Regions from separate parts of the Pseudomonas sp. 1121_17 genome, predicted to be linked through region 2. Evidence: predicted binding sites of a transcription regulator. Region 2 holds the regulator's gene; the other holds the start of a gene.
The links. Region 2 encodes FliA, which starts transcription of late flagellar genes. Its sites were predicted from a motif close to CTAAAGTTTNNNNNNNNNNNGCCGNTAA; they were not measured.
Positions count from the first base shown of each region.

Region 1: a site for FliA is predicted at 4,072-4,099, ahead of FW789_RS20115 (flagellar protein MotY). Genes of this name have one in related genera too.

Region 1 is NZ_VXCX01000012.1:106,135-114,064, forward strand. Features, by position in the region: gene grxD (Grx4 family monothiol glutaredoxin) at 1-261, shown strand, start outside; gene bfr (bacterioferritin) at 350-823, opposite strand; gene FW789_RS20095 (bacterioferritin-associated ferredoxin) at 1,027-1,248, opposite strand; gene FW789_RS20100 (peroxiredoxin) at 1,459-2,061, shown strand; gene rnt (ribonuclease T) at 2,300-2,902, opposite strand; gene pyrC (dihydroorotase) at 2,959-4,005, opposite strand; gene FW789_RS20115 (flagellar protein MotY) at 4,136-5,071, shown strand; gene FW789_RS20120 (argininosuccinate synthase) at 5,209-6,426, shown strand; gene FW789_RS20125 (hypothetical protein) at 6,458-6,940, opposite strand; gene FW789_RS20130 (response regulator transcription factor) at 7,311-7,930, shown strand, end outside.
Region 2 is NZ_VXCX01000004.1:237,952-245,881, reverse strand. Features, by position in the region: gene flhA (flagellar biosynthesis protein FlhA) at 1-1,536, shown strand, start outside; gene flhF (flagellar biosynthesis protein FlhF) at 1,548-2,858, shown strand; gene fleN (flagellar synthesis regulator FleN) at 2,951-3,784, shown strand; gene fliA (RNA polymerase sigma factor FliA) at 3,781-4,521, shown strand; gene FW789_RS11245 (chemotaxis response regulator CheY) at 4,626-5,000, shown strand; gene FW789_RS11240 (protein phosphatase CheZ) at 5,019-5,807, shown strand; gene FW789_RS11235 (chemotaxis protein CheA) at 5,820-7,930, shown strand, end outside.

The DNA.
Region 1 (7,930 bases), on a different contig from region 2:
CCTCAGTGCGGCTTTTCGTCCAAGGCGGCCCAGGCTGTTATGGGCTGTGGCGAGAAATTCGCCTATGTCGACATCCTGCAGAACCCGGAAATCCGCGCCAACCTGCCCAAGTACGCCAACTGGCCGACCTTCCCACAGCTGTGGGTTGCCGGTGAACTGGTCGGCGGCAGCGACATCATGATCGAGATGTTCGAGAACGGTGAGCTGCAAAAGCTGGTCAAGGAAGCGGCTGCCAATGCTGCCAAGGCTTCCGAAGCCTGATTGACCTTACTGGGCAAGCAGCCAAGGTTGTTTGCCCAGGCATGAAAAAGCCCCGCACTTGGCGGGGCTTTTTCGTATGGGCTGAGAGTTACTCTTCGCCCATCTGCGACTGCAGGTAGTTCTCGATGCTGATCTTGTCGATCAGGCTCAGCTGGGTTTCCAGCCAGTCGATGTGCTCTTCCTTGGATTCAAGGATGTCTTCCAGCATTTCCCGCGAGCCGAAGTCGCCAGAAGTTTCGCAGTGCGCAATAGCTGCCTTGAGATCGATCAGGCCGCTTTGCTCGATTTTCAGGTCGCATTCCAGCATCTCTTTGGAGTGCTCGCCGATCAGCAGCTTACCCAGGTCCTGCACGTTAGGCAGGCCTTCGAGGAACAGGATGCGCTTGATCAGCTTATCTGCGTCCTTCATCGCCTCGATGGACTCTTTGTACTCGCGCTTGCCCAGGGCGTTGAGGCCCCAGTCTTCATACATACGCGCGTGCAGGAAGTACTGGTTGATAGCGACCAGCTCGTTCCCGAGGATCTTGTTGAGATGCTGGATGACGCTGACGTCGCCTTTCATGTCCGTATTCCTGCCGTGTTGAGTGTGTCAATACCCGAAGTCTGAGCCGGACAACTTCCAGTGTCAAACCTAAGTTGTTGAATAATAAATGAAATTTAATCGGAATAAGAATGTTTGTGAACCGCGTTGGCACGCTAACTTATTGAATTAAAGGCATAAAAAAACCGGACACAAGGTCCGGTTCTTAAAAATACGGGGGGAAATCAGACTGCATTAAATTCGACGGGGTAGGGCAGGGCGGGCTGCTGGCTGACCTGGAGGTCGGTCAACGTCTCACGCACCACCTGCTTGGCAAGGCACGCGCACTTGCCGCATTGGCTCGCCACGTTGGTGGCCGCCCGGACTTCCTTGTAGCTACAGCATCCCTCGTAGATCGCATCGCGAATCTGTCCGTCGGTGACGCCGACACAAAGACACACATACATAGAGGCTGACCATCGTCGTTGAGTCGATGCGTTGGAGAGTAATAGTAATGAGAATGCTTGTCAAAGCGGTTTCTGAAACTAAATGTGCAAGGGCGACCGGCGGTTGGACCTGGCCTGTCATCTTAACCTGTGTATGATGGTCAGCCTTTGCTGGATGCTTGGCGGGTTTGCCGCCGGGCAACGTTTTTTCACCTTCATCAGGAGATAACGATGAGCGTACTCGTTGGTAAACAAGCCCCCGACTTCACCGTTCCAGCTGTGCTGGGCAACGGCGAAATCGTCGACAGCTTCAACCTCGCTTCGGCGATCAAGGGCAAGTACGGCCTGGTATTCTTCTACCCGCTGGACTTCACCTTCGTCTGCCCGTCCGAGCTGATCGCGTTGGACAACCGCATCCCAGACTTCGCTGCGCGCAACGTCGAAGTGATCGGCGTGTCGATCGACTCGCACTTCACTCACAACGCCTGGCGTAACACCCCGGTCAACAACGGCGGCATCGGCCAGGTCAAGTACACCCTGGCGGCTGACATCACCCACGAAATCTGCAAGGCCTACGACGTTGAGTCCGAAGGCGGCGTAGCCTTCCGTGGCGCCTTCCTGATCGACCTGAACGGCGTTGTCCGCTCGCAGATCATCAACGACCTGCCGCTGGGCCGTAACATGGACGAGCTGCTGCGTCTGGTTGACGCTCTGCAATTCCACGAAGAGCACGGCGAAGTCTGCCCTGCCAACTGGAAAAAAGGCGACAAGGGCATGAACGCTTCGCCAGAAGGCGTTGCTGCTTACCTGAGCGAGAATGCCGGCAAGCTGTAATCGCCACGCATAAAAAAACCGGCCCAAGTGGCCGGTTTTTTTGTGTCCGCCGCGCGCCCCACAGACACCGCACCCTGTGTAGGAGCGGGCTTGCCGGGGCGCCGGACCGGTCGGAAAGGGCTGCGTAGCGGCCCCAGGATGTGTACAGCGCCGCAAAACTGCCGGGCCCGCTACGCGGCCTTTCGCGACACAAGGCCGCTCCTAGAGACAGGATGCAAGGCCGCTTCTCTGGCTGCAATCAATCGCGCCAGCCGCCCAGATCCTTCCAGCGGTTGACGATGCCGCAGAACAGCTCGGCAGTCTTCTCGGTGTCATAACGCGCCGAATGCGCCTCACGGCCGTCGAAATCGATGTCGGCGCTCTGGCATGCTCGCGCCAGTACGGTCTGCCCGTAGGCGAGGCCGGCCAGGGTAGCAGTGTCGAAGCTGGAGAATGGGTGGAACGGATTGCGCTTGAGGTCATTGCGCGCAACCGCAGCATTGAGGAAGCCCAGGTCAAAGCTGCTGTTGTGGCCGACCAGGATCGCCCGCTTGCAGCCGTTGGACTTGAGCGACTTGCGAACGCTGCGGAAGATTTCGGTCAGCGCGCTCTCTTCACTCACTGCCATGCGCAGTGGGTGGTCAAGCTTGATCCCGGTGAATTCCAGTGCCGCCGCCTCGATGTTGGCGCCTTCAAACGGCTCGACGCGGAAGAAGTGCGTGTGTTCAGGGAACAGGAAACCCTTCTCGTCCATGCCGATGGTGACCGCAGCGATCTCCAGCAGGGCATCGGTAGCGCTGTTGAAGCCACCGGTCTCGACATCGATAACAACCGGCAGGTAACCGCGGAAGCGCTCGGCCATCGGGTGGCGTGGGCCACCGCTGGAAACTTCCTGGTCGTCTTCGTACAGATCTTCGCTCACGCGTTTTCCTCCAGCAGGCGCCAGCGCAGTTTTTCACCGGCGCGCAGCGGAATCACAAGGTTGTCGCCAAACGGCAGGCTGCTTGGCGCAGTCCATTCTTCACGGACCAGAGTAATCCGGTCAGTGTTTGCTGGCAGGCCATAGAACGCTGGGCCATGCAGGCTGGCAAAACCTTCCAGCTTGTCCAGCGCGTTGCGCTGTTCAAACGCTTCGGCGTACATCTCGATCGCCGCATACGCGGTGTAGCAACCGGCGCAGCCGCAAGCGGCTTCCTTGGCGTGCTGGGCGTGGGGCGCCGAGTCGGTGCCAAGGAAGAACTTGCGATTGCCGCTGGTAGCAGCGTCCAGCAGCGCCACCTGGTGGGTGTTGCGCTTGAGGATCGGCAGGCAATAGAAGTGCGGGCGAATACCGCCGACCAGCATGTGGTTGCGGTTGTACAGCAAGTGCTGAGCGGTAATGGTCGCACCGACATTGGCCGGTGCTTCACTGACAAACTGCGCGGCATCGGCCGTGGTGATGTGTTCGAACACCACCTTGAGCGTCGGGAAGCGGTCGACCAGACGGCGCATGTGCTCGTCGATAAAGCGTTTTTCGCGGTCGAATACGTCGACATCGGCATGCGTCACTTCACCGTGCACCAGCAGCGGCATGCCGGTTTCGGCAAGGGCTTCGATGGCCGGGAAGATCTTGTCGATGCTGGTCACGCCGGAATCGGAGTTGGTCGTGGCGCCAGCCGGGTACAGCTTGGCGGCGTAGACAAAACCACTGGCCTTGGCCGCGCGGATGTCATCGGCACTGGTACGGTCGGTAAGGTACAGCACCATCAGCGGCTCGAAGCGGCTGCCAACTGGGCGCGCGGCAAGGATCCGCTCGCGGTAGGCACCCGCTTCGGCGGCATCGCGCACCGGCGGAACCGTGTTGGGCATGACAATGGCGCGGGCGAAGGTACGCGCTACGTCGCCAACGGTGTGGGGCAGGACAGCACCATCGCGCAGATGGATATGCCAGTCATCGGGACGCAGGAGGGTCAGGCGGTCGGACATTGGGGATTCCAGGCGGGTCGAACTCAAGTGCGAATGCTACCGGAAAACCCTTGGTCGAGCACGGCTATCAAGTTTTCCGGCGCGCGACCGATAGCCTGCAGGTAAGCCGTCAGAATTTGTGGAGCCGCCCGTGCGCCAGCGTTACCTAGCCCTGTTCACCTTGTTTGCCAGCCTGCCGGCAGGCGCATTGACCTTCCAGACCCGGATGGAGAACATCGCCTGGACGGTCGAAGGCGATCAATTCGAATGCCGCCTGGTCCAGCCGATAGACGGCTTTGGCAGTGGCGAGTTCGTGCGTCGCGCAGGCGAGCAACCAACCTTCCGCCTGCGCTCGGACACCAACCTGCTCGGCGCCGGCTCTGCCACCTTGCTCGCCGCCGCTGCGCCATGGCAGCCGGGGCGCAGTGATGTCAGTCTCGGTGCCGTACGCCTGGCCCGCAGCGGGGTGTTGTTCACGTCCTCGCAAGGCCAGGCCAGTCGCTTGATCAACGGCCTGATGGATGGGCGTAGCACGGTCGTGCGCAACCATGCCGGCGAGGGTGGTCGAGCAATGGAAGTGCGAGTGCTGCCCGTCAGCTTCGCGAAGGCGTTCAACGACTATCAGCTGTGCGCGAGCAAGCTGTTGCCGATGAACTACGACCAGATTCGCCAGACGCAGGTCGCCTTCCCGCGTGGGGTCGAACTGGACAGCAATGGCCGGGCTCGGCTGGACGTGATTCTCGATTACCTGAAGGCCGATCCGACGGTCAATCACATCGAACTCAATGGTCATTCCGACAACGGCGGCAATCGTCTGGCCAATCGCGAGGATTCGCGGCGCCGGGCGCTGGCGGTTGCCGAGTATCTGGTCGCACATGGAGTGCCTGAAGCGCAGATCATCGTGCGCTTCCATGGCGAGCGCTACCCGCTGGCGAAGAACAACAGCGCGGCCAATCGGGCGCGTAACCGTCGCGTCAACATCGAGCTGGATCGCGTCACGCCAGTGGCCAAACCGGCGGAAAAAGCGGCCGAGCCTTCCCCAGCTGGCGCTCCTGTGGCCCCTGCGCCTGCGGCCAAGCAACTGTAAACAGCCAGATCCGCGACCGTTAGTCGCTGTATCGAAAGTTCTTGTCGCTTTGTCGTCAGAAGCTGTCGCCCCACTGTAAATTTGCCCGCGAGGCCGGTAGAATCGACGGCTTTCCGTAAACCCCGTGGAGTGATGGCATGGCGGACGTAAATAAGGTCGTACTGGCGTATTCCGGCGGCCTTGATACTTCGGTGATTCTCAAGTGGCTGCAGGACACCTACAACTGCGAAGTGGTGACCTTCACCGCTGACCTAGGCCAGGGCGAAGAGGTCGAACCGGCCCGCGCCAAGGCTCAGGCGATGGGCGTGAAAGAAATCTACATCGATGACCTGCGCGAAGAATTCGTGCGTGACTTCGTGTTCCCGATGTTCCGCGCCAACACCGTCTACGAAGGCGAGTACCTGCTGGGTACTTCCATCGCGCGTCCGCTGATCGCCAAACGTCTGATCGAGATCGCCAACGAAACTGGTGCTGACGCCATTTCCCACGGTGCGACCGGCAAGGGCAACGACCAGGTTCGTTTCGAGCTCGGCGCCTACGCGCTCAAGCCAGGCGTCAAGGTCATTGCACCATGGCGCGAGTGGGACCTGCTGTCCCGCGAGAAGCTGATGGATTACGCCGAGAAGCACGGCATCCCGATCGAGCGCCACGGCAAGAAGAAGTCGCCGTACTCGATGGACGCCAACCTGCTGCACATCTCCTATGAAGGCGGCGTGCTGGAAGACACCTGGACCGAGCACGAAGAAGACATGTGGAAGTGGAGCGTCTCCCCGGAGAACGCCCCTGACCAGGCGACCTATCTCGAGCTGACCTTCCGCAATGGCGACATCGTTGCCATCGACGGCGTCGACAAGTCGCCAGCTACCGTGCTGGCCGACCTCAACCGCATCGGCGGCGCCAACGGCATTGGCCGTCTGGACATCGTCGAGAACCGTTACGTCGGCATGAAGTCGCGTGGCTGCTACGAGACCCCTGGCGGCACCATCATGCTGCGCGCTCACCGCGCCATCGAGTCGATCACCCTCGACCGTGAAGTGGCTCACCTGAAAGACGAGCTGATGCCCAAGTACGCCAGCCTGATCTACACCGGCTACTGGTGGAGCCCGGAGCGGATCATGCTGCAGCAGATGATCGACGCTTCGCAGGTCAACGTGAACGGCGTAGTGCGCTTGAAGCTGTACAAAGGCAACGTCACCGTGGTCGGCCGCAAATCCGACGATTCGTTGTTCGATGCCAACATCGCTACCTTCGAGGAAGATGGCGGCGCATACAATCAGGCTGACGCGGCTGGCTTCATCAAGCTCAACGCACTGCGTATGAGGATCGCCGCAAACAAAGGTCGTTCGCTGCTGTGATCGACTGCCAGATGGCGTGATCAACCCCGGCCTAGCGCCGGGGTTTTTTTTGCCCGCCAGCGACCTCGAACAGCACTGACTGAGGGGTGTCGGCGAGCGCCTCGACGGCCAGATGGATCTGCTTGTGCGCGTGCAGGTTGTACAGCGTCCAGCTGCGCGGACTCGGCTCTGGGTCGGCCAGCGTGCGGTGGATATGCTGTTCTATCAGTTCACCAGCGTCCGGACCGGAAAACGCAATGGTCGCCGAGGCCTGCCCATGCATTCGCTCCGCTTCGATTGTTGGCTGCCGCTGCGCCGCTTCATGTGCAGCGGGCTGGTAGAGGGTCTGGTGATTGAAGTTCAAGGTCAGGAAGAACAGTACCGTGAGAAAAAATGGAAAGCCGACCAGAAACCATGTGTAGATCATCTGGCTGGCTTCGCTCAGGAACGGCAGCGAGGCCAACGCCGATGCCTCGACGATGCCTGCAAAGATCGCTATGAGCGTCAAAGGACTCAGACTTTTTTCATTTTTCATGTTTGCAGCCCCCGTCGATTTAGCTCTTGTTTACCCGTTGCAGCGTGCGCCGAAAAGGTAGCCGAGTTCCTCGCTTGGTTAGAGTGCCGCCGCGTCATCAGAGCATTGATGTTGAGTCCTGCCTTGTGGGCTGATTGATCCTGCATGCGTCAGCGATGATGCTGGCTTGAATAGCGCTCATGTCGCTCGGCTGCCGTCTGGTGAATAGGGGCAGGGGGCATGATTTCCTAAGATGCCTATTTGTAGGAAATTTCCTTGATTAACGTAGGTTCCATCTCTGCGTGTCCTACGGGCCCCGCCCCCCGCGCTATTTGCCGTTGCGCTCGGTTATGGTGGCGGCTGGATAAAAAAATAAATCAATGGATATCGCATGAATAAAGTGCTTATCGTGGATGATCACCCAGTCATTCGCCTTGCTGTGCGCATGCTGATGGAGCGGCATGGTTATGACGTTGTGGCAGAAACCGACAACGGCGTAGATGCGCTGCAGCTGACCCGGGACTACCTGCCAGATATCGTGGTCCTGGACATCGGTATACCCAAGCTCGATGGGCTTGAGGTGATTGGCCGCATCGGCCTCGCCAGCCCCAGCAGCAAGGTACTGGTGTTGACGTCGCAGGCGCCAGGGCATTTCTCCATGCGCTGCATGCAGGCCGGCGCTGCCGGCTATGTCTGCAAGCAGCAGGAACTGACCGAATTGCTCAGTGCAATCAAGGCGGTGCTCTCGGGCTACAGCTATTTCCCCAATCAAGCCCTGCACAAGGCTCGTAGCACCATCAGTCGTGGGACCGAGACCGAAATGGTCGAGCGCCTTTCTGCGCGTGAGATGATGGTGCTGCAGCAGTTGGCCAGGGGCAAGAGCAACAAGGATATCGCCGAAAGCATGTTCCTCAGCAACAAGACCGTCAGCACCTATAAAACCCGGCTGCTGCTCAAGCTCAATGCTCGCTCACTGGTCGATCTGATCGAGCTTGCCCAGCGTCATGGGCT
Region 2 (7,930 bases):
GACGGTGCCAGCAAGTTCGTTCGCGGTGACGCCATTGCCGGCCTGCTGATCCTGTTCATCAACCTCATCGGCGGCGTGCTGATCGGTATCCTCTCGCACGGCATGTCGGGCGGGGAGGCCGGTAAGGTCTACGCGTTGCTGACCATTGGTGACGGTTTGGTGGCGCAGTTGCCATCCTTGCTGTTGTCCACCGCCGCCGCAATCATGGTGACGCGCGCCTCGGGCTCCGAGGACATGGGCAAGCTGATCAACCGGCAGATGTTCGACTCGCCAAAAGCCTTGGCCGTGTCGGCCGGCATCATGATCGTCATGGGCCTGGTGCCGGGGATGCCGCATGTGGCCTTCCTCAGTCTCGGTGTAATGGCCGCCGGTGGTGCCTATCTGGTCTGGCGCAAACAGCAGGTCAAGGCGGTCAAGGCGCTGGAAGAAGTGCAGCGCCAGCAGGATCTGCTGCCGTCGCCACAGCGCGCAATGGACACCAAGGAGCTGGGCTGGGACGACGTCACTCCGATTGACATGATCGGCCTGGAAGTAGGCTACCGGCTGATCCCGCTGGTCGACCGCAACCAGGGCGGCCAGTTGCTGGCGCGGATCAAGGGCGTGCGCAAGAAGCTCTCGCAGGATCTGGGCTTCCTCATGCCGACCGTTCACATCCGCGACAACCTCGATCTGCAGCCAAGTGCCTATCGCCTGACCCTGATGGGGGTAATCCTCGCGGAAGCCGAGATCTACCCGGACCGCGAGCTTGCAATCAACCCAGGCCAGGTGTTCGGTACCCTCAATGGTATCGCCGCGCGTGACCCGGCGTTCGGCCTGGAGGCGGTTTGGATCGACATCGGCCAGCGCGCGCAGGCGCAGTCGCTGGGCTACACCGTGGTCGATGCCAGCACCGTAGTGGCGACCCACTTGAACCAGATTCTGCAAAAGCACTGCCACGAACTGATCGGCCACGAGGAAGTCCAACAACTGTTGCAGGTGTTGGCCAAGGCCTCGCCTAAGTTGGCTGAAGAATTGGTACCTGGTGTCATTTCCTTGTCGGGGCTGCTCAAGGTCCTGCAAGCTCTGCTCTCCGAGCAAGTGCCGGTGCGCGATATCCGCAGCATTGCCGAAGCTATCGCCAACAACGCTGGCAAGAGTCAAGATAATGCCGCGCTGGTCGCCGCAGTTCGCGTCGGATTGTGTCGCGCCATCGTGCAAAGCATTGTCGGCGTTGAGTCCGAGCTGCCTGTTATCACCTTGGAGCCAAGGTTGGAACAGATTTTGCTCAATAGTCTGCAAAGGGCCGGGCAAGGTCAGGAAGATGGTGTTCTTCTTGAGCCGAGCATGGCCGAAAAGCTACAGCGTTCGCTTATCGAAGCGGCCCAGCGTCAGGAGATGCAAGGTCAGCCAGCTATCCTTCTGGTAGCCGGGCCGATCCGGGCGATGCTGTCGCGCTTCGGCCGTCTGGCTGTACCGAATTTGCATGTTTTGGCGTATCAGGAAATACCTGACAACAAGCAAGTCACCATCGTTGCCACCGTGGGCCCGAACGGCTGAGGTAGTGGAGTATGCAAGTTAAGCGTTTTTTCGCCGCAGATATGCGTCAGGCCATGAAGCTGGTCCGCGATGAGCTTGGCTCCGATGCCGCTATCATCGGTAACCGGCGCATTGCCGGCGGCGTTGAGCTGACCGCTGCACTGGACTACAAGCTGTCGGCGCTGGCGCCGCGGGTGCCCAACCCTGAGCTTGAAGACGAGCTGCGCAAGACCCAGTCGCGCATCGCTACCGCCCAGGCCGAACTGAGCAGCCGCAGCGATGCCGATGACGGCAACCGTCAGTTGTTTGCCGGCCTCTCGCTGACCGCTTCCGAGCCATTGGTCGAGCCGCACGTCGAACAGCCCGCCGCCCCGGCTGCGCCGGCAGTGGCGCCGGTTGATCCGCGCCTGTTCGATGCCATGCGCTCGGAGCTGTCCGGCCTGCGTGAACTGCTCGAAGTACAGCTCGGCTCGCTTGCCTGGAGCCAGTTGCAGGGCAGCAAACCGCTGCAGGCCAACCTCTGGCGGCGCCTGCAGCGTGTTGGCCTGACCGGTGCGCTGGCCCGTGAACTGCTCGACCTGACCGGCGAAATCGACGAGCCGCGGCAAGCCTGGCGGATGATCCTCGCGCACCTGGCGCGAATGATCGATGTACCCGAGATCGAACCGATCGAGGAGGGCGGGGTAATTGCCATGGTTGGCCCGGCCGGCATGGGCAAGACCACCACCCTGGCCAAGCTGGCAGCGCGTTATGTGCTCAAGTACGGCGCGCAGAACCTGGCGCTGGTGAGCATGGACAGCTTCCGTATCGGCGCTCAGGAGCAACTCAAGACCCTGGGCCGCATCCTCAACGTGTCGGTGACCTACGTCGACCCGGGCGAGTCCCTCGCCCAGGCCCTGGAGCCGCTGCTGCGCAAGCGTGTGGTGCTGATCGATACCGCCGGCCTGCAGGCCAGTGATCCGGCCCTGCGCATGCAGCTGGAGACGCTCGCCGGGCGCGGTATCGCTTCGAAGAATTATCTGGTCCTGGCAACCACCAGCCAGAAACAGGTGCTGACCGCCGCTTATCACAGCTACAAGCGCTGTGGCCTGGCTGGCTGCATCCTGACCAAGCTTGATGAAACCGCTTGTCTCGGTGAAGTACTGAGCCTGGCGATCAGTCATGAACTGCCCGTGGCCTATCTTACCGACGGCCCGCGTATTCCTGACGACCTGCACCTGCCGCGCAAGCACCAACTGGTCAGCCGCGCCGTCAGCGTGCAAATGCAGGAAGACCCCAGCGAAGAGGCCATGGCCGATATGTTCGCTGATCTGTACCACAACTCCGGCAAACGCGTGGGTTGAGGATGAACACAATGCAAAGTACCTACAGCAAGGGCTTCAATCACAGCCCTCCATGTGGCCTCGGTTCAAGCGCGACAAGGTAAAGAACAAATATGGGTAGCATGCATCCCGTACAGGTTATCGCCGTGACCGGTGGCAAAGGTGGCGTCGGCAAGACCAACGTTTCAGTCAACCTGTCCCTGGCGTTGGCCGAACTCGGCCGCCGGGTCATGTTGCTGGACGCCGATCTGGGTCTGGCCAACGTCGACGTGCTGCTGGGGCTGACGCCCAAGCACACCCTGGCCGACGTCATCGAAGGCCGCTGCGAGTTGCGCGACGTGCTCTTGCAGGGGCCTGGTGGGGTACGCATCGTGCCGGCCGCCTCGGGCACCCAGAGCATGGTCCACCTGCAGCCGGCGCAACACGCCGGGCTGATCCAGGCCTTCAGCGAGATTGGCGACAACCTCGACGTGCTGGTCATCGACACCGCTGCCGGTATCGGCGATTCGGTAGTGAGCTTTGTCCGCGCCGCGCAGGAAGTGCTGCTGGTGGTGTGCGACGAGCCGACCTCGATCACCGACGCCTACGCGCTGATCAAACTGCTCAATCGCGACTATGGCATGAACCGTTTCCGCGTCCTTGCCAACATGGCCCAGAGCCCGCAGGAAGGGCGCAACCTGTTCGCCAAGTTGACCAAGGTCACAGACCGCTTCCTTGACGTCGCCCTACAATACGTCGGCGCCGTGCCGTACGACGAATGCGTGCGCAAGGCGGTGCAGAAGCAGCGTGCAGTCTACGAAGCCTTCCCTCGCTCCAAGTGTGCGCTGGCGTTCAAGGCCATCGCGCAGAAGGTCGATAGCTGGCCGCTGCCTGCCAACCCTCGTGGGCATCTGGAGTTCTTCGTCGAGCGCCTGGTGCAGCCCACCAGTGCGGGACCAGTGCTATGAGTGCAAGCGGTTTTCAGATGTACAGCAAGGCTTCCAAGGACGCCCAGTACGAGTTGGTCGAGCGTTACGCGCCGCTGGTCAAGCGCATCGCTTACCACCTGCTGGCGCGCTTGCCGGCCAACGTGCAGGTCGAGGATCTGATCCAGGCCGGCATGATCGGCCTGCTCGAAGTTTCCAACAAATACGATGCCAGCAAGGGTGCCAGCTTTGAAACCTACGCCGGTATCCGCATCCGTGGCGCCATGCTCGACGAGGTCCGCAAGGGTGACTGGGCGCCGCGTTCGGTGCACCGCAATACCCGTATGGTCAGCGACGCGATGCGCGCTGTTGAAGCAAGAACCGGTCGCGACGCTAAAGATCACGAGGTTGCTGCCGAACTCCAATTAGGTCTCGATGATTATTACGGGATTCTGAACGATACCCTGGGCAGCCGACTGTTCAGTTTCGACGACCTGTTGCAGGACGGCGAACATGAAGGTCTGCACGAGGATGGCGCCAGTGCGCAGGTCGAACCGTTGCGTGATCTGGAAGAAGAACGCTTCCAGTCGGCGTTGACCGATGCGATCGCCAACCTGCCGGAACGCGAGCGGTTGGTGCTGGCGCTGTACTACGACGAAGAACTCAACCTCAAAGAAATCGGTGAGGTGCTGGGGGTCAGCGAGTCGCGTGTCAGCCAGTTGCACAGCCAATGCGCGGCACGTCTGCGCAGCCGGCTGGGTGAATGGCGAGCGCGTTGAAACCGGGGTCGCTGCAGTCGTTTTGACGGTGTACCGAATTGATTGAATGCGCGCTCGGGGCCGAGCGCGTTTAAGACTGCTTGGAGGTCTAATTGAACAAAGACATGAAAATCCTCATCGTTGACGACTTTTCGACGATGCGGCGGATCATCAAGAACCTCTTGCGTGATCTGGGCTTCACCAATACCCAGGAAGCCGACGATGGCCTGACCGCCATGCCGATGCTCGAAAGCGGCCACTTTGACTTCCTCGTCACCGACTGGAACATGCCCGGCATGTCCGGCATCGACCTGCTGCGCAAAGTGCGTGCCGATGAACGTCTGAAGACGCTGCCGGTGCTGATGGTAACTGCCGAAGCCAAGCGTGATCAGATCATCGAAGCGGCCCAGGCCGGCGTCAATGGTTACGTGGTCAAGCCGTTCACCGCCCAGGTGCTCAAAGAGAAGATCGAAAAGATCTTCGAACGCGTGAATAGCTAAATCACGCCAGGGGGCGCCATGGACTCTAACAACAACTCTTTGGGTGAGTTTGAAAACACCCTGAAGAAGCACGCTCAGGAACTGGTCGAGAGCCTTGAGCGCGGCCGGTTCGGCGATGCGGTGCAGCTGATTCATCAGCTCAACCAGACACGCGACCGTGGCCTTTACCAGGAAGTCGGCAAACTGACCCGCGAGCTGCACAGTGCGATCGTCAGTTTCCAGATCGACCCGGCAATGCCGCAGGCCGAGGAAGTCTCGCAGATCACCGATGCCACCGAGCGTTTGTCCTACGTGGTCAAACTGACCGAGGGCGCCGCCAACCGCACCATGGACCTGGTCGAAGCGAGCACCCCGGTACTCAACGACCTCGCCGGTGAGGCCCAGGCGCTGAGCACTGACTGGCAGCGCTTCATGCGCCGTGAAGTAGCCGCGCCGGAGTTTCGCGATCTGGTCAAACGGGTCGACAGTTTCCTGACGCACAGTGCCGAGGGCAACCGCAAGGTGTCCGGGCACCTCAACGATATCTTGCTGGCTCAGGACTATCAGGACCTGACCGGCCAGGTGATCAAACGCGTCACCGCGTTGGTCACCGAAGTTGAAAGCAATCTGCTCAAGCTCGTGCTGATGGCCAGTCAGGTCGACCGCTTTGCTGGTATCGAACATGACCACGATCAGTTGCGCGCTGAAAAAGATCAAGAAAAACATCCGACTCGGGGTGAAGGTCCGCAGATTCATGCCGATAAGCGTGAAGACGTTGTGTCCGGTCAGGACGATGTCGACGATCTGCTGTCCAGCCTTGGTTTTTAGGGAGCACGTTTAATGAGCTTCGGCGCCGATGAAGAAATCCTTCAGGATTTCCTGGTAGAAGCCGGGGAAATTCTTGAGTTGTTGTCCGAGCAATTGGTCGAGCTGGAAAGCCGACCGGATGATGCCGACCTGCTCAATGCGATTTTCCGCGGTTTTCACACTGTAAAAGGGGGCGCCGGCTTCCTCCAGCTCAATGAGCTGGTGGAGTGCTGCCACATTGCCGAGAACGTCTTCGACATCCTGCGCAAAGGTGAGCGCAGGGTCGACGCCGAGCTGATGGACGTGGTTCTGGAAGCGCTGGATTCGGTCAACAGCATGTTCGGCCAGGTGCGCGAACGCACCGAGGTGACCCCGGCTTCCCGCGAGTTGCTGGCAGCGCTGTCGCGTCTGGCCGAGCCGGGTGCGGCGCCCGCGCCTGCTGCGGTGGTCGAGCCTGAGCCAGCGGTGGTCGAGGAAGACATCACCGACACCGAGTTCGAACAACTGCTCGACTCGCTCGATGCGGTCAAGGCCGAGGCCGAGGCTGCCGAACAGCCGCAGCACGGCGCGGCCAGCGCCGAGTCGGATGAAATCACCGACGCCGAATTCGAATCTCTGCTCGATCAACTGCACGGCAAGGGCCAGTTCTCGGTCGAGGCGGCCACGGTCGCTCCCGAGGCTGTCGCGCCAGCGCCGGCCGGTGACGAGATTACCGATGACGAATTCGAAGCATTGCTCGACCAGTTGCATGGCAAGGGTACCTTTGCTGCAGATGCGCTGCCGACTGCTGCGGTTGCCGCGGCAGCAGCCAGCCCCGCGCCGGCTGCCAGCGGCGACGAAATCAGCGAGCACGAGTTCGAAGCGCTGCTCGATGAGCTGCACGGCAAAGGTAAGTTCTCGACCGATGCCGCCGAAGCGGCTGCTGTGGCCGTTGCTCCGGTAGCAGCCAAGGCTGAGGTAAAAGCTGCGCCCAAGCCTGCTGCGCCAGCACCGGCAGCTGCCAAGCCTGCGCCAGCTGCACCCGCAGAGAAGCACGCCAGCGAAGCCGAGACGACTGTACGCGTCGATACCGCGCGGCTGGACGAGATCATGAATATGGTTGGCGAGCTGGTGCTGGTGCGTAACCGGCTGGTGCGCCTGGGCCTGAACAGCGGCGACGAAGCCATGTCCAAGGCTGTGTCCAACCTCGATGTGGTCACCGCAGACCTGCAGACTGCGGTAATGAAGACCCGCATGCAGCCGATCAAGAAAGTCTTCGGGCGGTTCCCGCGGCTGGTTCGCGACCTTGCCCGCCAGCTCAAGAAGGAAATCAACCTGGAGCTGGTCGGCGAAGAAACCGACCTCGACAAGAACCTCGTCGAGGCTCTGGCAGACCCGCTGGTCCACTTGGTGCGCAACGCGGTCGACCACGGCATCGAAATGCCCGACGAGCGCGACGCCTCAGGCAAGGCTCGCACCGGCAAGGTGGTGCTTTCGGCAGAACAGGAAGGCGACCATATCCTGCTGTCGATCTCGGACGACGGCAAAGGCATGGACCCCAACGTGCTGCGGGCCAAGGCCGTGGAAAAAGGCCTGATGGACAAGGACGCCGCCGAGCGCCTGAGCGAATCGGACTGCTACAACCTGATCTTTGCCCCGGGCTTCTCTACCAAGACCGAGATTTCCGACGTGTCCGGCCGCGGCGTCGGCATGGACGTGGTGAAAACCAAGATTTCCCAGCTCAACGGCTCGATCAACATCTACTCGGCCAAGGGCCAGGGTTCGAAGATCGTCATCAAGGTGCCGCTGACCCTGGCGATCATGCCGACCCTGATGGTGATGCTGGCCAACCAGGCGTTTGCCTTCCCGCTGGTCAACGTCAACGAGATCTTCCACCTCGACCTGTCGCGCACCAATGTCGTCGACGGCCAGGAAGTGGTCATCGTCCGCGACAAGGCGCTGCCGCTGTTCTACCTCAAGCGCTGGCTGGTCCAGGGCCAGGTGCATGAAGAGCAGCACGAGGGCCATGTGGTGATCCTCTCGGTCGGCACCCAGCGCATCGGCTTTGTGGTCGACCAGCTGGTCGGCCAGGAAGAGGTGGTGATCAAGCCGTTGGGCAAGATGCTGCAGGGCACCCCGGGCATGTCTGGCGCGACGATCACTGG